2 linked regions of the Xanthobacter dioxanivorans genome follow. The protein of the gene in region 1 binds, or shares a complex with, the protein of each later gene. Links are inferred from orthologs where the notes say so. Each region holds a gene or a part of one and is shown on either strand. Other genes may lie near its edges. The genes, in order: dapF and EZH22_RS06865.

Region 1 (10,402 bases):
CGCACCATGTGCAGGATGGTGCCGGCCCCCATCAGGCTGTCGGCGTCCAGCGGCAGCATGAAGTCGTAGCGCTCGCCGGCGGCAAGGCAGAAGTCGCGGATGTTGCCGGCCTTGAAGTCGGTATTCTGCGCCCGCCGGCGGTAGAAGATGCGCGCCGCGCCCTCCTGTGCCTTCCAGGCGGCCACGGCCTCCTCCTCGGCGGCGGCGATCTCGGGCCGGGAGGTATCGCTGAGGACATGGAAATCGAACGCGCCCCCCTGCCCGCTGGCATCGAGGTCCGCTTTCACGGCCTTGAGACGGGCCAGAGCGCGGACGGGGTCCTCGTTGCGCAGGGTCATGAGAACGGCGGTCCGCTGGGTCACCGGGCCACCCGGCTCCGGCGACCCGGGGAAGGGGGCGGCCGCTTCCAGCCCGCGCCGGCCGCCATGGGCGAGGCGCAGCCCGACGAGCGCGTTCCAGAAGCCGATGGTGTTCCACGGCGTGATGGCGAGGGCGCACAGCGCCAGCGCGCCATCCACCACGGTGAAGCCCCCGGCGGCGCCGAGCACCCCCATGCCCGCCAGAAGCAGGGCCAGGGTGACGCCATTGGCGGCGAGCATGAACAGCCGCCGCCGGCGCAGCGCGCCCATGGGCTGGAGGAGAGCGGGGGTAAAGGCATCCGCAGGAAGCCGCCGGGGGATTGGACCGGACCGCGAAGACATGCATAGCTCCCTTCGCCGCCCGCAGCGGCATTCCCCGTGGCTATACGAAAGCGCAGGCATGGCAGCCACCGATGCGTCAAAATGCCCCATGACCGCGCGCGCACTCTGGTACGTCGGCCCGGGCAGCTGTGCCCTGCGCACCGCGCCGCTGCCGGACGCCGCCGCCGGCCATGCGCGCATCGAGAGCTTGTGGAGCGGCATCAGCCGCGGCACCGAGCGCCTTGTCTTCCGGGGGCTCGCCGACCCGATCCACCGCGACCGCATGCGCGCGCCCTTGCAGGACGGCGATTTCCCCTTCCCGGTGAAATACGGCTACAGCGCGGTCGGCCGCGTGGAGGAGGGCCCGGCGGAGCTTCTGGGCCGCACGGTGTTCGCCCTTGCCCCGCATCAGGACCGCTTCCGCCTCCCCGCCGACGCGCTGGTGCCGGTGCCCGATGGCGTTCCCGCCCGCCGGGCGACCCTCGCCGCCAACATGGAGACGGCGCTGAACGCGCTCTGGGATGCCGGCGCCGGCCCCGGCGACCGCATCGCGGTGGTGGGAACCGGGCTCGTCGGCCTGCTCGTGGCCTACCTCGCCGCCCGCCTGCCGGGGGCCGAGGTCACCGCCATCGACCCCGACGCCCGCCGCGCCCCGCTCGCCACCGCCTTCGGCGCCGCCTTCGCGCCGGCGGGGCCGAAGGCGCTCGATGCCGACATCGTGTTCCACACCTCCGGCACCGGGGCGGGCCTCGCCACGGCGCTGGGCTGCTGCGGCGAGGAAGGCCGCCTCGTGGAAATGAGCTGGTACGGCGACAGGGCGGTGGAGATCGGGCTCGGCGGCGCCTTCCACCACCGGCGGCTTGCGATCCTCTCCTCGCAGGTGGGGCAGGTGAGCCCCTCCCGCCGACCGCGCTGGAGCCACCGGCGCCGGCTCGCCAAGGCCCTCGACCTCCTCGCCGACCCGCGCCTCGACGCGCTCATCACCGAGGAAGTCGCCTTCGACGATCTGCCACAGGCCCTGCCGCGTATTCTCTGCGACGGGGCGGCAGGCATCGCCACCGTCGTGCGCTACACATAGCGCCGGACCAACGGCAGAGGGGAAGCGCGCATGTATGCGGTGGAAGTGCGGGACCACATCATGATCGCCCACAGCTTCAAGGGCGCCCTGTTCGGCCCCGCCCAGGCCCTGCACGGCGCCACCTTCGTGGTGGACGTGGCCTTCTTCCGCGCGGAGCTGACGGTGGAGGGGGTGGTGGTGGATATCGGCCGCGCCCATGAGGCGCTCAAGGGCGTGCTCGGCCCGCTCAACTACCGCAACCTCGACGACCTGCCCGCCTTCGCCGGCCGCAACACCACCACCGAGGTGCTCTGCCGCCACGTCTTCGACCGGATGGCGGAAGCCGCGCGCGCCGGTACGCTGGGCGCCGGCAGCGATGGCCTCGCCCGCATCCGGGTGACCCTGCACGAATCCCACGTGGCCCGCGCCTGGTACGAGGCGGACCTCGGCGCCGACGCGGCGTCGCTGCAACTGATCTCCTGAGATCGAATGCGAGGCTGAATGCGCGTTGCCTTCGTCCATCCCGGCGACATCGAGACGCCCACCGGCGGCTACGCCTATGACCGCCGGATGATCCGCGAGCTCGGCGCGGCGGGCCTCGACATCGCGCCGCTGCGCCTCGACGGCGCGTTTCCCACGCCCTCGGCGGGAGAGATGGAAGCAGCGCTCGCACGGCTCGCCGCCACGCCGCCAGATACGCTGCTGCTCGGCGACGGCCTCGCGCTCTCGGTGCTGCCGGCGGAGCGGCTGAAGCGCCTCGGCCGGCGCACGGTGGCGCTGGTGCACCACCCGCTGGCGCTGGAAACGGGGCTCGACCGGGCGGCGGCGCATGCGCTCCATGCAAGCGAACAGGCGGTGCTCGCCATCGTCGACGCCGTCATCGCCATCAGCCCCGAGACGTGGCGCATGCTGATCGCGCGCTATGGCGTCACCCCGGAGCGCATGACCCTTGCCCTGCCGGGCACCGAGCCGGCGGCGCGGGTGCCGGCGGACGGCGCGCCGCCGCGACTCATTGCGGTGGGATCGCTGACGCCGCGCAAGGGCTACGACGTGCTCCTCGACGCGGTCGAACGGCTGGGCGACCTGGATTTCACCCTGACCATCGTCGGCACGCCGGACCTCGATCCCGGCACCGCCGCGCGCATCGCCGGCCGCGTCGCCGCCATGCCCGGCGGCCGCGTGCGGCTCGCCGGGCAGCTTGATACGGCGCAACTCGATGCCGCCTACGCAGCGGCGGACATCATGGTGCATCCCGCCTTCTACGAGGGCTACGGCATGGTGTTGGCGGAAGCCATGCGGCGCGGCCTGCCGGTGGTCTGCACCACCGGCGGCGCGGCGGGCGAGACGGTGCCGGATGGCGCCGGCCTCAAGGTGCCGCCGGACGACGCCGCCGCGCTGGCCGCCGCATTGCGCCGGCTGATCGGGGACAGGGCGCTGCGCCGCCGGCTCGCCGATGGCGCGTTCACCGCCGGGCAGGCCCTGCCCTCCTGGCAGGATACGGCCCGCATCATCGCCGGCGTCCTCACGAAGGTGGCGACATGAGCCCGCCCGCCGCCACATTCTCCGACGATTGGCTCGCCTTGCGCGAGGCGGCGGACCATGCGGCCCGCAGCGCGGCGCTGGAGGACGAGCTGGCGCGCCGGCTCGCCGGCCTGGAGGTGCAGCGCATCGTCGATCTCGGGGCCGGCACCGGCTCGAACCTGCGCGCCCTCGCCCCGCGCCTCGGGATCCGCCAGCACTGGACGCTGCTCGACCACGATGCAGGGCTGGCACAGGCTGCCCGTGCCCGCCTCGCGGCCTTCGCCGATGCGGCGCGCGAAGAGGAGGACGGGCTCGTCCTGCGCATTGGCCCGCGCGAGATCCGGGTGGATTTCGCCATCGCCGACCTTGCCGCCGATCCCGCCGCGGCGCGCGGCTTCGGGCCGCATCTGGTGACCGCGTCCGCCTTCTTCGACCTCGTGTCGGGGGCGTGGTGCGCCCGCTTCGCCAAGGCCTTCGCGGGGAGCGGCATCCTCCTTCACGCCGCCTTGACCTGCGACGGACGCGACGCCTGGATGCCACCCCACCCGGCGGACGCGGCCATCGCCGCCGGGTTTCGCGCGCATCAGGGCACGGACAAGGGCTTCGGGCCGGCGGCCGGCGCCGATGCGGCGCGCTGGCTCGGCGCGGCGCTGGCCGAGGCCGGCTATGCGGTGCGGGTCGCCGACAGCCCGTGGCGGCTGGGACCGTCCGAGCGGGCCCTCATCACGACGCTCGCCGACGGCACGGCGCGGGCCGCCGTGGAAAGCGGCGGGGTGGACGAGGCGACGGCCGGGGACTGGGCGCGCCATGCGGCCGAGGCGGATGCCTGCACCATCGGCCACGTGGACCTCATGGCGACGCCCCGGGGTTAGGACGGCCGGGGCGAGAAGCTCACTCCAGCCCGGCGATGGCGCGGGCGAAGTCGCGGGCGGCGAAGGGCTGGAGGTCGTCCGCCCCCTCGCCCACGCCGATGAGGTGGATGGGCAGGGAATGCTTTGCCGCGATGGCGACGAGGATGCCGCCGCGGGCCGTGCCGTCGAGCTTGGTCATGACCAGCCCGGTCACCCCGGCGATGCGGGTGAAGGCCTCCACCTGGGACAGCGCGTTCTGCCCCACCGTGGCGTCGAGCACGAGCAGCACCGCGTGAGGCGCGCCGGGCTCCAGCTTCCGGATGACGCGCACCACCTTCTCCAGCTCGGCCATGAGCTCGGCACGGTTCTGCAGGCGCCCGGCGGTATCCACCAGGAGGATGTCTGCCCCCTCCTCCCGCGCCTGGGTCACCGCGTCGTGGGCGACGCCCGCCGCGTCCGCCCCCTGCTCGCGGGCGATGACGGTGGCGCCGGTGCGCTGGCCCCACACCTTGAGCTGCTCGATGGCGGCGGCGCGGAAGGTGTCGCCGGCGGCGAGCACCACCTTCTTCCCCTCCCCCACCCATTGGGCGGCGAGCTTGCCGATGGTGGTGGTCTTGCCCGAGCCGTTGACGCCCACCATGAGCACCACGAACGGCTTGTGCGCGGCATCCACCATCAGGGGCCGCGCCACGGGGGCGAGGATCGCCTCCACTTCGGCGGCGATGAGGCCCTTCACCTCCTCGGGCGCGATCATCTTGTCGTGCCGGCCCTTGCCCACCGCCTCGACGATGCGGGCGGCGGTCGCGACGCCGAGGTCGGCGCGGATGAGCACGTCCTCCAGCTCCTCCAGGGTCTCGGCGTCGAGCTTGCGCTTGCTGACGAGGTCGGTGATGCCCTGTCCGAGGCTGGACGCGGTGCGGGCGAGACCCGAAGCAAGGCGGCTCCAGAATCCCCTGGCCGGAGTCGGGGCCGGCGCGGTCGGCTCCGAACCGGAAGGGCGCTCCGGCTCGGGTGAAGGCGGCGGTTCGGGCTCGACCACGGCCTCGGGGACAAACACAGGCTCCGGCGGGACCGGCGCTTCCGGTTCCACCACGGGGATCGCATCCGGCTCCACCGGCATGGGCGCCTCGGCGACTTCCGCCGGCGGGGCAGGCGGCTCCTCGGCCGGGGGCGCGGATGGCGCAGACGTGGCGGGCTCCTCGGCCGCTGGCGCCTTGGCGGGCTCTTCGGCGCCACCCTTCAGCCAGCCCCAGAAGCCGCCCTTCTTCCTGCTCGGGTCCTTGGGATCCTCGTGGCTCATGGCTGGCTGCCGCTCCTGGAAAGGGTCATGCCGCGATCAGCCGCACGCCGTCATGTCCGGCGATGCGCAGCTCCGCGAGGCTCCCGCGCTCGGTCGGCCGGGCGAGCCGCACGGGGGTGAAATGCTCGGTGTGGCCGCGCCCTCCGGCCTCCACCAGCACCGTCCGGCGCCGGCCGACCTGCGCTCCCAGGTGCCGCCGCAGCAGGGCGGATGCGGTCTCGCGCAGCCGCAGCGCCCGCTCGGCCACCACCGGCGGGGGCAGAAGCGGCATCCGGGCCGCCGGGGTGCCGGGGCGGGCGGAGAAGGGGAAGACGTGCAGGAAGGCGAGGCCCGCTTCCTCCGCGAAGGCGCGGGTGGCGCGCGCCTGCACCTCGGTCTCGGTGGGAAAGCCGGCGATCATATCCGCCCCCAGCACCACGTCCGGACGCGCCCGCCGCAGGGCCGCGACGAAGGCGAGGGCCTCAGCGCGGGTATGACGGCGCTTCATGCGCTTGAGGATCAGGTCGTCGCCCGACTGGAAGGACAGGTGCAGATGCGGCATCAGCCGCTCTTCCTCGGCAAGCGCCCGCATGAGCACGTCGTCGGCCTCCACCGCGTCGATGGAGGACAGGCGCAGGCGCGCCAGCTCCGGCACGCCCTTGAGCACCGCGCGCACCAGCCGGCCGAGGGTGGGGGTGCCCGGCAGGTCGGCGCCATAGGCGGTGAGGTCGACGCCGGTGAGCACGGCCTCGCGGTGGCCGTTTTCCACCAGCCGGCGCACATGCTCCACCACCGCGCCCATGGGCACGCTGCGAGAGGGGCCGCGGCCGAAGGGGATGATGCAGAAGGTGCAGCGGTGGTCGCAGCCGTTCTGCACCTCCACGAAGGCGCGGGTATGCCCGTCGAAGCGGTCGGCAAGGTGGGGCGTCGCGGCGCGCACCGCCGCCATGTCCTGCACCTGCACCTTCTGTTCGTCCGGGATGCCGAAGGCCAGCGCCGCCCGAGCCCCGGCCCAGGTGCCGGGATCGGTCTTGGCCGCATTGCCCAGCACCAGGTCCACTTCGTCCATGCGGGCGAAGGCCTCCGGATCGGTCTGCGCCGCGCAGCCGGTGACGACGATGCGCCGCGCCGGATCCTCCCGCCGCGCCCGCCGGATGGCCTGGCGCGCCTGGCGCACCGCCTCCGCCGTCACCGCGCAGGTGTTGACCACGAGCATGTCGACCACGCGGGCGTCGGCGAGGCCCGCGGCGGCCGCCGCGCGGGCGATGCCGTCGCCTTCCAGGGCATTGAGCCGGCAGCCGAAGCTGACGACGCGCACCGCGTCGCCCGCGTCCTCGCCGCATTCCGCCGCAAGGGGCATCAGGCGACATCCTCGAGCATGGCGGGGGTGAGGGTGCCGGAGAATTCGTGCGCCACCGGCCCGGTCATGAGCACGTGGGAATCGCCCTCGCGCCAGACGATCTCCAGGTCGCCGCCCGGCAGGGTCACCGTGGTGGCGCGGCCGGCGCGGCCGGTGCGCGCGGCGGACACCGCGGCGGCGCAGGCGGCGGTGCCGCAGGCGCGGGTGCGCCCGGCGCCGCGTTCCCACACATGCAGCCGGACGCGATCCGGCGCGGTGAGGCTGGCAAACGAGATGTTGGCCCGCTCGGGAAACAGCGGATGATGCTCCAGCGCAGCGCCGAGACCCTCCACGTCCACCCTGTCCGCGTCGGGCACGAAGAAGACGGCATGGGGATTGCCCATGCTGACGAGGCTCGCCGGCCCCAGTTGCTCGAAGCCCGGCACAAGCACCGCGGCGGTGTCGCCCACGTCGCGCGAGAGGGGGATTTCGGTCCAGGCGAAGCGCGGCGCACCCATGTCCACCCGCACCTGCCCGTCGGCGCGCACCGCGCAGTCGAGGAGGCCGGCCTCGCTCTCGAACAGCACGTGCGGCGCGCCGGTCGCCTGCGCCTCCAGCGCGGCGATGCAGCGCGTGCCGTTGCCACAGGCCGCGGAATAGGAGCCGTCGGAATTGAGGATGCGCACGAAGGCGGCCGTCCCGGCCCGCCGGGGCGGATAGAGCACCATCGCCTGGTCGAACGGCAGGACCGAGGGACGCGCCAACGCCCGCGCCGCAGCCGGCGGCACATCCACCGGATCGGCGCGCAGGTCCAGCACGAGGATCTCGTTGCCGAGGCCGTTCATCTTCACGAATGGGCGATGGGCGAGCGGGTTCACGGCGCAGGTCTTCGATGAGGCTCAGGTTCGGCAAGGCGCAGGATTGAAGGCCCTATATGGCCCCGATCCGCCGCCGGCGCCACCCCCGGCACGCCGGGCCGCCACGGGCGCCGCAAAGCCGTCGCAATCAAGCCCGGTTGCAACCGCGGGACCGCCCGCAAAGCGCCGTCTCGTCAGGGCGTTGGATCATGCTAGAAACAGCCATCCCTGCTTCGGCAGTGAGGAGAACTGGACATGCTCGGGTTGCGTTGGAGAAGAACGAAGACCGGACCGGCGGGCACGCGCGCACGCGTCGCGCCTCTTCAGGCCTCTGTTCTGGCGGCGGCGCTGATGGGCGCGGGGCTCCTGGGTGCCGGAACGCTTCCCCTCCGCGCCCAGGGCGCGGCGACGCCGGCAACCCCCGACGTGGCTCCGGCACCGGGACCGTCGGCGCCCGCGCCGGGCACCTCGCCCATCGATCCGAAACCGGTGGAGACCGTGCCCGTCTCGCCGTCCGGCCGATCGCTTGCACCGCAGGAAATCACCCTCTCCCCGGTGCCGGTGCTGACGCTTTCCGGCCACGCGAGCTGGGAGGAGGCCTATGACAGGCTCGTCACCAGCCTGCAGCAGGCGGACAAGGAGCTGAAGCGCCTGGGCCTGGCGCGGTCCGGCGACGCCTTCGTGGTCTATTCCTCGAGCGACGACCTCGGCTTCGAGTACGAAGTGCAGCTTCCCTTCTCTGGTACCACCACGGAAAAGCCGCAGGGCGGTATGAAGATAGGCGGATCGTTCGCCGGCAAGGTGCTGAAGTTCAGCCACGCCGGCTCATTCGCCGACATGGACAATACCTACGAGCAGATTGCGAACTATCTGGACGAGAAGAACGTTGAGCAGAACGAGCTCTATATCGAGCAGTATCGCTCCGACCTCCTCACCGCCAAGCCGGAAGCGCTGGAGATCGACATCCTGGTTCCGGTTCAATGAAGTCCACAAGAGCGTCCGAGTATCAACGACGTGCGCCGCAACGGCGCTAAAAATGTCTTTGTCTGCAATGCGCTCAGGGGCGTGACGCAGGGGTAGGAGGGCCGAATGGCAGGTTTCACAGTAGCGACATGCGTCAAGGGACGCGCGGGAAACTGGTCCCGCGTGGCCGTGGCGGCCGTGTTCGGATGGTCCACGGCGGTCTATCCGGTGCTGGCGCAGACGCCACCGGCCGATCCGCCGGCCCAGGGAGCCCCTCAGGTCGCGCCCGACCAGCCGCCGCCCCCCGGCGCACAGCCGGCACAGGTCCCGCCCGTTCCGGACGCGGCGCAGGCGACCGGCCCCACCTATTCGCTCAGCGACCTGGAATACATCCTGGGTCCGGTGGCCCTCTATCCCGACCCGCTGCTGGCCATCCTGTTCCCGGCCACGCTGTTCCCCGAGCAGATCGTGGACGCCTATAACTGGATCGAGGCCAATCCGCGCCTGGTTCAGGCGCGGAACTTCGCGCAGGTGGACGCCAGGGACTGGGATTCCTCGGTGAAGGCGCTCGTGCGCTTTCCGGACGTGATCCGCCAGCTCCATGATCACATGGAATGGTCCGAATCCCTCGGCCTCGCCTTCTCCACCCAGCCGCAGGATGTCTCCACCACCATCCAGATGCTGCGCGCCAAGGCGCAGAGCGTCGGCAACCTGAAGTCCACGCCGCAGCAGGTGGTCACCACCCGCGAGGAGGGCGGCCAGCGCACCATCTATATCGCGCCGGCCAACCCCGAGCGGATCTACGTCCCCGTCTACGACAGCTCCTCCGCCTTCACCACCTTCGCCACCGGGGCCCTGCTGTTCGGCACCGCCGTGCTCGTGGGCTCGGCCTGGAACAACAACTGGGGCTGGAACAACCGCGGCTGGAACTCGGTGTGGGTCGTGCCGCCGCGCTGGAACCGGCCGCCCCATTGGGGTCCCGGCTGGGGCGGTCGCCCGCCGGCCTGGGGGCCTGGCCCGTGGCGTCCCGGCCGCCCCGGCGGTCCGGGTGGTCCCGGCGGCCCTGGCGGTCCCGGTGGCATCGGCGGCCCGGGTCGTCCCGGACTTCCCGGCGGTCCCGGTCGCCCCGGTGGTCCCGGCGGCCCCGGATTTCCCGGCGGCCCTGGGGGCATCGGCGGTCCCGGTCGCCCCGGACTTCCCGGCGGTCCCGGCGGTATTGGTGGTCCCGGCCGTCCCGGCGGCCCCGGTGGTCCCGGCCTTCCCGGTCGTCCTGGTGGTCCTGGCGGTCCTGGCGGCCCCGGTGGTCCTGGCGGCCCGGGTCGCCCAGGCGGTCCCGGCGGCCCCGGTTTGCCCGGAGGTCCCGGAGGTCCTGGTGGTCCTGGCAGCGTGCGGCCCGACCGGCCGAATCTGCCCGGCGACCGGCCCGGCGCTGGCAATCGGCCCAACGTGAACCGGCCGAACGTCGACCGCCCGGCGACCGGCAATCGGCCGAATGCCCAGCGTCCCGGCGCCGGGCAGAACCGCCCGAACGTCCAGCGCCCCAGTGGCCAGAACGTGCGCAACCGCGCGCAGCAGGCGCGACCCCAGCAGCGGGCGCGGCCCCACCAGCAGGCACGGCCGCAGCAGCGAGCCCGGCCCCAGCAGCGGGCGCGGCCGCAGCAGAACGCCCGCCCGCGTGGCGGCGCTCGGGGACGCTGAAACCTGTCGTCCCGCGTCGAGGGTTCGGCGCGGGACGACACCTGATCCGCCCCACGGGGCGGATCAGTCTCAAAGACGGTGCGGGCCTCCCCGTTTCCCTTTCCTTCGGGACGCGAATCTCCTTCACTGAAGCGAGCCGTTCGCGGGGCGAGCCAGC
Region 2 (10,252 bases), 1.5 Mb from region 1 along the record:
CTCTGAGATGGATCAAATTTGGCGGCGCGCCGGGAAAATTTTGCTATTTCCAGTCTGGAACGTCGCCAACGTCGCGCCTCAGGTGCCTGGAGAAATGGATGCACGACAAAGAGTCGAACATGCCGGATGGCATTCCGGTCATCCGCACCATCGCCATGCCGGCCGACACCAATCCCAACGGCGACATCTTCGGCGGCTGGCTCATGTCGCAGATGGACCTAGCCGCCGGCAACGTGGCGGCGCGGCGCTCCCGCGGGCGGGCGGCCACGGTGGCGGTGGAGGCCATGAGCTTCCTGTCCCCGGTGGCGGTGGGCGACGAGGTGAGCCTGTTCGGCAAGGTGGTGAAGCTCGGGCGCACCTCCATGCGCATCGAGGTGGAGGCCTGGCGTCGCGCCCGCGCCAGCGAGGAGACCACCAAGGTGACGGAAGCCGTCTTCACCTTCGTCGCCATCGACGAGGACGGCCGCCCGCGTCCCATCCCCCCGGAAGAGGCCTGACGGGGGCGCTCAGGTGCCGCGCGGCTTGGCCCGCGTGGTGGGCGGGGCGACGGCCGGGTCTTCCGGCCAGGGGTGCCGGGGATAGCGCCCGCGCATCTCGGTGCGCACGTCCCGCCACGAGCCGCGCCAGAATTGCGGCAGGTCCTTCGTCACCTGGATCGGCCGGTGGGCCGGCGACAGCAAGGCGAGCGTCAGCGGCACCCGCCCGCCGGCAATGGCCGGGTGGGCGGTGAGGCCGAACAATTCCTGCACCCGCACGCTCACCTGCGGCCCGCCTTCCGCCCCATAGTCGATGGGCAGGCGCGAGCCCGTGGGCGCGGTGAAATGGGTGGGCGCCTCCGCCTCCAGCCGGGCGGCGAGGTCATAGGGAAGGCGCGCGTGGAGCGCGTTCGCCACCTCGGCCGGCGTGACCTCGGACAAGCTGGTCCGCCCCTCGATAAAAGGAGCGAGCCAGTCGCCGGCGGTGGAAGCCAGCGCGGCATCCGACAGGTCCGGCCACGGCTCCCCCTCGGCGGCACGCAGGAACTGCACCCGCTCGCGCCATTGCCGCGTGGCCGCGCTCAGCGGCAGGCGATCGAGGCCGAGGCCGGCGATCCCCTCCGCCAGCACCCGCGCGGTATCCCCGTTGGCCGGCACCGGGCAGGGCGCGGCGGACAGAACCAGCGCCTTCAGCCGGCGCACCGTCCGCCCGCGCACGGCCGCCGCGTCCAAATCGAAGGCGATCTCGGTGCCGGCGGTGATGCCGGCGGCAAACAGCGTCTCCACCTCGTCCAGGGACAAGGCGGCGGCGAGGCCGATGCGCGCCGCCTCCGCCCGGCCGCCCACCTCGGCCACGGCGAGGAAGGGCGCGCGGGCCAGCGCCGCCGCCGGGTCCATCACCGCGCCGCGACCGTTGGCAAGCAGAAAGCGCGTGCCGTCGCCCCGCCCCTTCGCCACCCGGTCGGGAAAGGCCAGGGCCAGCAGCGCGGCCGCCGAGGGCCGCCGGCCCCCCGCCCCGTCCCGCCCGCCGGCCATCTCGGCCCAGCGGGCGACGAGCCGGCGGGCTTCCTCGGCCCGGCGGGAGCGGTCGCGGCGGAAGCCGTCGAGGCGGTGGACGAGGTCCACGCCGTCGCCGCCGAGACCGCGCTCGGACAACAGCGCCGCGATCTCCGCCGAAAGGTGCCCCGCGCCGGCGTCGGCGCCCACCGCCACCATGTGGGCGAGGCGCGGCGGCAGAGGCAGGCGCGCCATGCGGCGGCCGAGGGGGGTGACGGCCCCGTCGGCGTCGAGGGCGTCCAGCAGGCGCAGCAGCGCCTTTGCCTCGGCGACGGCGGGGACCGGCGGCGGATCAAGGAACGGCAGAGCCGCCGGGTCGCGCACCCCCACCCGGGCGAGGTCCAGCACCAGCCCGGTCAGGTCGGCGGCGAGGATCTCGGGCGTGGCGAAGGGCTTGAGGCTCAGGGTCTCGCCCTCGCTCCACAGGCGGTAGCACACCCCCGCCTCGGTGCGGCCGGCGCGGCCCCGGCGCTGGTCGGCGGCGGCGCGGGAGACGCGCACGGTCTCCAGCCGCGTCAGGCCCACGTCCGGCTCGAAGCGCGGCACGCGGGCAAGGCCGCAATCCACCACCACCCGCACGCCCTCGATGGTCAGCGAGGTCTCGGCGATGGAGGTGGAAAGCACCACCTTGCGCCGGCCCGTCGGGGCCGGCAGGACCGCGCGGTCCTGCTCGGCGGCCTCCAGCGCGCCGTAAAGGGCGACCACGTCGACGGCGGGATCGCGCACCGCCTCGGCGAGAAGATTTTCCGTGCGCCTGATCTCCGCCGCGCCGGGGAGGAAGGCGAGGACCGACCCGGTCTCCTGCCGCAGCGCGCGCAGGATGGCATCGGCCATCTGCCGGTCGACGGGCATGCGCGGATCCCGGCCGAGATAGGCCGTCTCCACCGGGAAGGCGCGGCCCTCGCTCTCGATCACCGGCGCCGGGGCGCCTGTGCCCATCAACGCGGCGACGCGGGCGCCGTCCAGCGTCGCGGACATGGCCAGGAGCCGCAGGTCCTCGCGCAGCCCGCGCTGGGCGTCGAGAGCCAAAGCGAGGCCGAGGTCGGCATCAAGGCTGCGCTCGTGGAACTCGTCGAACAGCACGGCGGCGACACCCGAAAGCTCGGGATCGTCCAGCACCATGCGGGTGAAGATGCCCTCGGTGACCACCTCGATGCGGGTGCGGCGCGAGACCTCCGAGCCGAGCCGGGTGCGGAAGCCAACCGTTTCGCCGACCCGCTCGCCGAGGCTCTGCGCCATGCGACGGGCGGCAGCGCGGGCGGCGAGGCGGCGCGGCTCCAGCACCAGGATGCGCCCGCCGGCCTCCCACGGCTCGTTCAGCAGGGCCAGCGGCACCCGCGTGGTCTTGCCCGCGCCCGGCGGCGCCACGAGCACGGCGCAGGCGGTGGCGCGCAGCGTCGCCTGAAGGTCGCCGAGGACGGCATCGATGGGCAGAGGGGTGTCGAACATGGCCGAGGGCTTTAGAATGGCGGCGGGCCGGCAGGCAATGCGCCGGTGGCGAGGGCCCGCCGAATGCGGCAGGCGCATTGACTTTTCAGGGCCCCATGGTGTATCGGACCCACTTCGCGCGGGCCCTCGTGCCCGCATTCCCATTCCCGACCGGAAGAAGCCCGCCCTTCGAGGCGCGGCGGAACACGAAAGCGAGACAAGATGTTCGCGGTCATCAAGGCAAACGGCAAGCAGTATCGCGTTGCCGCGGCTGATGAAATCACCATCGACCACCTCGACGCCGAGGTCGGCTCCATCTTCACCTTCCCGGTGCTGATGCTGGGCGGCGCCACCGTCGCCATCGGCACGCCCCACGTGGACGGCGCCACCGTCACCGGCGAGATCGTCGAGCAGACCCGCGGCGACAAGGTGATCGCCTTCAAGAAGCGCCGCCGGCAGAATTCGCGCCGCAAGCGGGGCTTCCGCGCCGACCTCACCGTCGTGCGCATCACCGAGATTTCCGGCCTCGGCGAGAGCGTCAAGGCTGAACCGAAGACCCAGCGTGCGCCGGCTCCCGCAGCCGCTGCCGACGCCTGATCGAGAACGAGGAGAGCAACAATGGCTCATAAAAAGGCAGGCGGCTCGTCTCGCAACGGTCGCGATTCCGATGGTCGCCGTCTCGGCGTGAAGCGCTTCGGCGGCCAGGACGTCATCGCCGGCAACATCATCGTGCGCCAGCGCGGCACCAAGTGGCATCCCGGCACGAATGTGGGCATGGGCAAGGACCATACCCTCTTCGCCCTCGTCGAAGGCAAAGTCGCCTTCCGGACCAAAGCTAACGACCGCACCTACGTATCGGTGCTTCCGACCGCCGCCGAGGCGGCTGAATAAACGGCGAGACCTGAAATGCAGGATCCCGCCGGTCTCGTCGAACCGGTGGGCGCCTGAGCGGGCCGAACCTCAAGCTCAGACACGAACCGGGGAGATGGGACACCTCTCCCCGGTTTTCGTTTGTCTGTGCCTCGAGGAGCCCGCCATGACCCTGTGTGAGACGCCGTCCGGAGCAACCCTGGCGGAGAGCTGTATCCCCGTCCTCGAAACCGACCGGCTCGTGCTCCGCGCGCCGCGCCTCGAGGACGTTGCCGCTGTCGCGGAGCTCGCCAACAACCGCAAGATCGCGGAGATGACCGCGAACCTGCCCTTTCCCTACAAGCCGTCCGACGCCCACGCCTTCGTCGAGACGCTGGCGGCGACCCCGCAATCCGCCACCTTCGCCCTGTTCGCCAAGGCCGAGGGCGCCCACGCCTTTGCCGGCATGGTGAGCTTCGGCCGCCGCCCGCCGGAACCGGCGCCCGAGATCGGCTACTGGATCGGCGAGCCGTTCTGGGGCCGGGGCCTGGCCACCGAGGCGGTGCGCGCCGTCATCGACTACGCCTTCTCCGAGACCGACCTTTCGCTCCTCGTCGGCTCGGCGCGCGTGGTCAATCCGGGCTCGCGGCGGGTGCTGGAGAAGTGCGGCTTCCAGTGGTCGGGCGTCGGCCTCACCCGCGTGAAGGCGCTCGGCGCCTCGGTGCCGGTGGACCGGTTCCAGCTCGACCGGCGCACCTGGGCCTCCATCCGGGCCTGGGGCTCCACCGCGCTACCGCGCCACCGCGCGGCCCACTGAGAGGCAACTGCACGCCACCGCGCGGCCCACCGAGGCGCCTGCGCGGCGGCCGGCCTGGCCTTGACGGGAGCTTGCGCGGCGCTGCCGCGGGGAGACGAAAGCTTGCGCGGCGCTGCCGCGCGGGCCATCACGGAAAAGACACATCACCCGTCCGGATGGCGCCGATGAGCAAGCACCAAGATGCCCCCTACCGTCCCTGCGTCGGCCTCGCCGTGTTCAACGGCGCGGGCAAGGTCTTCCTCGGGCGCCGCATCGGCGGGCCGGAGCATGTGGACGCGACCCATTCCTGGCAGTTGCCCCAGGGCGGCATCGACAAGGGCGAGGAGCCGTTCGACGCCGCCCTGCGCGAGCTCTACGAGGAGACCTCCATCCGCTCGGTGACCAGGCTCGGCGAGATCGAGGACTGGCTCACCTACGACCTGCCCGGCCGCATTGCGGGCGAGGCCTGGAAGGGCAAGTATCGCGGCCAGACGCAGAAATGGTTCGCCTTCCGCTTCACCGGCGTCGACGCCGAGATCAACATCTCGCGGCCCGGCGGCGGCGCCCACAAGCCGGAATTCATGGACTGGCGCTGGGAAAGCCTCGACAAGGTGACCGAGCTCGTCATCCCCTTCAAGCGCAACGTCTATGCCGAGGTGGTGCGCGGCTTCCGCCGGTTCTCCGAGAGCTGAACTCCGCGCCGGGGGCGAGGAGGCTTCGACGACCCGGGCGCGGCGCGGGAATAAGGACCCCTGCGCGGGGTGGGCGGATGTTCCGGCTCCAGATGGATGGACACCCTGCCGCCGCCGGCAACGCCTGCGTCCGGCCCGGCGGCATGCGCCTCATCGACCTGTGCGGCGACGCGGTGCAGACCTGCCCGGATTGAGCCGCCGCCGCGGCACAGAAGACTCCGGATCACGGAAGAGAACGGTGGCGGATTACATCCCGCTCGGACCGTGAAAACCACCCCGCGGGATGGAGCTCACCACAAGAACGCGCAAAATATTCGGAAAATACGAAGTTTATAAATCAATTGTGACAGAAACTTCGAGTCGCACCCCCACCAATATCCGGACTACCGCGTCAAACGCCACATGATGTCCAGAATATCTGCATCATACCCGACTATTTTGTCTGTGGTATGACAGTCCGGACACCTCTGACTGTTGCCGTAGGGAGACAGTTATTGACAGCGACCTGCGTTATGACCAGCCATCCTGTTTCATTCGGGGGTGGGGAGCTTTACATGCGCGCGTCGCTGCTGGTTACAAACATTCTCGCCGCGCTGATCGCCGGCGGCGCCGCCCAGGCGGCCGACCTGGCGTCCAAGCCGGTGACCAAGGCGCCGGTGGCGCCGGTCTTCAGCTGGACCGGCTTCTACGTCGGCGCCCAGGCCGGCTATGGCTGGGCGCAGAACGACTTCAGCAATTCCGTCGATCCGCTGAACCCGACGACCCTCAGCGTGGCAGATGCCGAGTTCAGCCTCGACGGCGGCTTCGTCGGCGGCCAGATCGGCTACAACTGGCAGATTTCCAACATCGTCCTCGGTGTCGAGGCGGACGCGGCGTGGGCCGACATTTCCGGCTCCGGCTCCTACTTCAACGGCGTCGCGCCGAGCTGCATCCAGAGCAACGATGCCTGCTCCTCGAAGATCGACGCGCTCGGCACCATCACCGGCCGCCTGGGCGTCGCCTTCGACCGCATCCTGCTCTACGCCAAGGGCGGCGCTGCCTGGGCCACCACCTCGCACACCGCCGGCAACACCGACCTCGCCTTCCCCGCCTTCAGCTACAGCGCCACCACCGATTCCACCCGCTGGGGCTGGACCGTGGGCGCCGGTGTCGAGTGGGCCTTCTTCAACAACTGGTCGGCGAAGGTGGAATACAATTACATCGACCTGGGCAGCAACCAGGTGACCTTCAACTTCACGCCCAACACCTTCATCAATCCCTACCAGGCGACGGTCGACCAGAACGTCCAGCTGGTGAAGGCCGGCATCAACTATCGCTTCTGAGAACGCCATCACTGCCGGCGGGTTCGCGCGACAGGCGCGGACCCGCCGGCAGGGTCCGCCTGGAACGCCCTGTTTGGAGGGCCCTGTCTGGAGAGCCCCGGCATCGCCGGGGCTCTTTCCATTTGCGGTCTTCTCACGCGGACGGAAGCGGACGCACCACCGGCCCCTTCGGGCTTACACCGGCCGGGCGGGACGCCGGCAAGGGGCGGGATGATGCGGGGGCGACGATCACCGCATCGGCCGGCCGACGGCGCAGCGCGACGGGAAAGGTCGACGGGCGCGGCGGGCCAAGGGGGAGGTGAAGAACGGATCGCAGGCGGGTCCCGCCTGCGGAGCGCCCGGCGGTCAGCTCGCGCCGGGCGTCACCAGATGCAGTCCGAGCACCATGATGCCCACGGCCGCGACCCAGCTTCCGCCGGCCCGCAGGGCGATGGGGCGCCAGGATCCGGTGGAGGGCACGTCATCGCCCCGTCCGCCGCCGCGCAGGAAGGCAAGGGCGGCGCCCGTCGCGAGCGTCATCACCACATAGCCTGACGCCATCACTCCGGCGAGAAACAGCACGCGGTCGGTGCTCGCGGCCATGGCCGCGCCATTCTGGTCGCCGTGCAGCAGGCCCATGATTCCGGCCGTGCCGAGGAGAACCGGAAGCGGAACGCGCAGCGCCGCCGCCACGGCGAGCCCGGTCGCCGCCACCAGCGCGAGGCCGAGGGCCGGGCCGAACGCCGGCTGCGGCAGCACCAGCGAGAGAAGTCCGCCGGCGAGCAGGGCGAGGGGAAACGCCAGGATGACCCAGCGCGCGCGCTGCGCCCCCTGGAAGGCGGCCAGCACCGCGAGGGCGATCCATGGCAGCACCTGCTGGAGATCGGTGAGGGGATGCAGGGCACCGCTGTAGAAATCGCCGAGCCGCGTCTCCACCAGATGCGCGTGCGCCGCCGTAGGCGCGCAGGCGAGCGCGGCCCCGGCGGCGGACAAGTGGATCCAGCGCGTCAAGCGGGCCTTCATGCGATGATCCCGACGGCGCCGAGGAGGAAATAGAGGCCCACGCAGCCGATGGCGGCGCCGCAGGCGCGCACCGCCCGGGCCCCGGCCTCCCAGCGCACCAGCACGCCGATCAGGATGCCGGTGAGATGCAGCAGGCCGGTGGCGGCGACGAAGCCGGCGGCGAAGGCCACCGCGTCCGCCGCATCGGGCAGCTCGCGGCCGTGGGCATAGCCATGGAAGACCGCGAACACGCCCACCATCACCGCCGCGACCCACAGGGGTGGCCGCGCGGCGAGCGCCACCATGACGCCGAGGGCGATGCCCGACAGGGCGATCACTGGCTCGACGAACGGCAGCGGCACGCCGAGCAGGCCGAGGACGCCGCCCACCGCCATCACCAGGGGAAAGGTGACCGGCAGGACCCAGATCGCCGGGTTGCCGAGCTGCGCCCCCCAAAGCCCCACCGCCACCATGGCCACCAGGTGATCGGCGCCGGTGAGCGGGTGGAGGAAGCCGCTGACGAGGCCGAGGGCCACGCCGCTGCCGGTATGGGCGAAAGCGGGCGCCAGCGGGACGGCGGCGAAGAGGCCGGCCAGCGCACCGCAGAGGAGCACGCGGGCGCTGGGGACGAGGTGTTTCATGGCGGCCTTCCTTGATCGGTTGCGGCGCCCCTCGGCGCCCGGGTCAGATGCGGGTGAGGAACCAGAACGAGGCGACGGAGCCGATCACGTAGGCGGGGATGGCGGCGCCCCAGCGCGGCAGCAGCGCCTGCGCCTGGCGGTGGGCCCAAAGCAGGGCCAGCACCGCCATGACGAAGGTGAGCTGGCCGATCTCCACGCCCACGTTGAAGAAGAAGAGCGCGATGGGCAGCGTCGCCTGGGGAATGCCGAGGGCGGTGAGCGCGGTGGCGAAGCCGAGCCCGTGCAGGAGGCCGAACGCGAACGCCACGCTCCAGGGATGCCGCGCGGTCAGTCCCGCCTCGCCGCGCTGCAGCTTCACGATCTCCACGCCGACGAACACGATGGAGAGCGCGATGGCGGCATTCAGCGGCCGCTCCGGCACGCCGACCCAGCCGAAGGTGGCGGCGGCGAGCGACAGGCTGTGGCCGACGGTGAAGGCGGTGATGGTCTTCACCAGCTTCCAGCCGCCCTTCACCAGCCAGATCAGGCCGAGCACGAACAGGAGATGGTCGATGCCGCGCAGGATGTGGTCGATGCCGAGATTGGTGTAGGTCTCGGCCAGATCGCGCCAGACCGCCATGTCGGTGCCCGGATCACGCGCGGCGGTGACGGTGGGCTTGGCGGCGCTCACCGTATAGACCTCCATCGGCCCCTCGTGGGGGATCACCCGGATGGTGGCCACCGACTGCCGGCTGCCGAGGCCCTGGAAGCTCAGCTGGCCGGTGATGCCGCGCGCGCCGCAGACGAGCTCCGGCGGCTCCCATGTGCAGTGGGGCGGGAAGATGGGCTGGAGCGTCATGTCCACCGGCGGCATGGTCCACTGGCCGATGAAGCGGCCCGGCGCGATCTCGCGCAGGGTGATCACCGCCATGGTGGCCTCGTGCGCCCGCGCCCCCGACGCCGGCGCCAGCACCGCCACGACGAGGCAGACGAGCGCCGCCACGAGGCCGCCCAGCGCGGCGAGGGCGCGACGGCGGACGGGGGCTTGCCCGCAGGGAGGCTGCGAGGGGTTCATGGCTCGCTGCGCCGGATCACATAGGCCTTGCCGAGGTCGCGGGTGGCGGCGATGGCGAGCACGCGCCGCCGCTCGTCCTTCCAGGCCTGCGCCACCTGGGAGCCCACCTCGTCCAGCTCCACCCGCCGGCCGGGCGTGAAGGTGTCGCGGCGCACCACGTGCCAGCCCGACGCGGACGGCAGGACCTGCCATTCCCCCGCCGGGGCCTCCACCAGCTGGTCGACGAAGTCCTTGCCGAAGGACGGCTCCAGCGTCTGCCGCGGCCGCTGCCCGAAGATGAGGGCGCGCAGCTGCACCTCCTCGGGCTCGGTGCCGGCGCGGATCTGCTCCAGCACGGCGCGGCTCTGCGCCTCGGCGTCCGGGCCGGTGAACGGCACGTCGATGAAGCTGACGAGGTCGGGAATGTCGTAGTTGGCGCGGCGCTTCTCGTACCAGGCGGCCAGCTCCGCCTGGCTCGGCTCGCTCACCTCGACGCCGTTGAAGATGAGCAGGCGCATCTTGTGGGTGATCCGGTCGCGGATCATCTCGTCGCCCTTGTCGAGCCCTTGCGCCAGCGCCTCGCGGAAGGTGATCTCGTTGAGGAGCCACACGTCGACCAGCTTGGCGAGCTCGTCGGCTCCCGGCGCGCGTCCCTCGTGCGTGCCCTTGAAGGCGTCCACGATGGATTGGCGCACCTCGGGGGTCACCTCGATCAGCCGCTCCTTGCTCACCGAGGGCGTGACGGCGGCATGCACGGCGAAGATCACCGCCCCCAACGCCATGAACTGGACCAGCGGCTCGCGCACGAAGCGCCGCGCCCAACCCGGCGGCGTATGGCCCGCTTCCCTGCGATCGCCCCCGGCCGCCCCGGCGGCCGGCTCCAAACCCGATGACGTCAAATCCCGTCCCCCGCGCCGCTCTCGCCTGAGTCGGATCGCCGATGCGGAGGCGCTGGCCTCGTCGGCGTTCCGGCCCTGG

Evidence for each region.
Region 2: the proteins of dapF (region 1) and EZH22_RS06865 are in contact, whole or in part, in a solved structure (PDB 5YGU), measured with the Escherichia coli proteins. The link is inferred for Xanthobacter dioxanivorans from one-to-one orthologs.

What each region holds. Positions count from the first base shown.
Region 1 is NZ_CP063362.1:2,887,081-2,897,482, reverse strand. The notes cover bases 5,677-8,591. They hold dapF (diaminopimelate epimerase), read right to left. Parts: upstream 7,606-8,591; coding sequence 6,748-7,605; downstream 5,677-6,747. Other genes in these bases: EZH22_RS13540 (GyrI-like domain-containing protein), read left to right, coding at 7,840-8,568; mtaB (tRNA (N(6)-L-threonylcarbamoyladenosine(37)-C(2))-methylthiotransferase MtaB), read right to left, coding at 5,677-6,748. In the rest of the region: glucans biosynthesis glucosyltransferase MdoH, read right to left, coding at 1-701; EZH22_RS13575 (zinc-dependent alcohol dehydrogenase), read left to right, coding at 790-1,758; EZH22_RS13570 (6-pyruvoyl trahydropterin synthase family protein), read left to right, coding at 1,789-2,220; EZH22_RS13565 (glycosyltransferase family 4 protein), read left to right, coding at 2,239-3,279; EZH22_RS13560 (SAM-dependent methyltransferase), read left to right, coding at 3,276-4,130; signal recognition particle-docking protein FtsY, read right to left, coding at 4,150-5,409; more of mtaB, read right to left, coding at 5,435-5,676; EZH22_RS13535 (DUF3300 domain-containing protein), read left to right, coding at 8,674-10,245. UniProt on the Escherichia coli protein: Involved in the succinylase branch of the L-lysine biosynthesis and in the biosynthesis of the pentapeptide incorporated in the peptidoglycan moiety. Catalyzes the stereoinversion of LL-2,6-diaminopimelate (L,L-DAP) to meso-diaminopimelate (meso-DAP).
Region 2 is NZ_CP063362.1:1,429,898-1,440,149, forward strand. What follows is about bases 3,779-6,543. They hold EZH22_RS06865 (RNA pyrophosphohydrolase), read left to right. Parts: upstream 3,779-4,790; coding sequence 4,791-5,297; downstream 5,298-6,543. Other genes in these bases: rpmA (50S ribosomal protein L27), read left to right, coding at 3,779-3,851; EZH22_RS06860 (GNAT family N-acetyltransferase), read left to right, coding at 3,997-4,626; EZH22_RS06870 (outer membrane protein), read left to right, coding at 5,852-6,543. In the rest of the region: EZH22_RS06840 (acyl-CoA thioesterase), read left to right, coding at 99-497; ATP-dependent helicase HrpB, read right to left, coding at 507-2,981; rplU (50S ribosomal protein L21), read left to right, coding at 3,183-3,557; more of rpmA, read left to right, coding at 3,579-3,778; more of EZH22_RS06870, read left to right, coding at 6,544-6,619; EZH22_RS06875 (HupE/UreJ family protein), read right to left, coding at 6,965-7,621; EZH22_RS06880 (HupE/UreJ family protein), read right to left, coding at 7,618-8,241; EZH22_RS06885 (HupE/UreJ family protein), read right to left, coding at 8,285-9,295; EZH22_RS06890 (peptidyl-prolyl cis-trans isomerase), read right to left, coding at 9,292-10,080. UniProt on the Escherichia coli protein: Master regulator of 5'-end-dependent mRNA decay.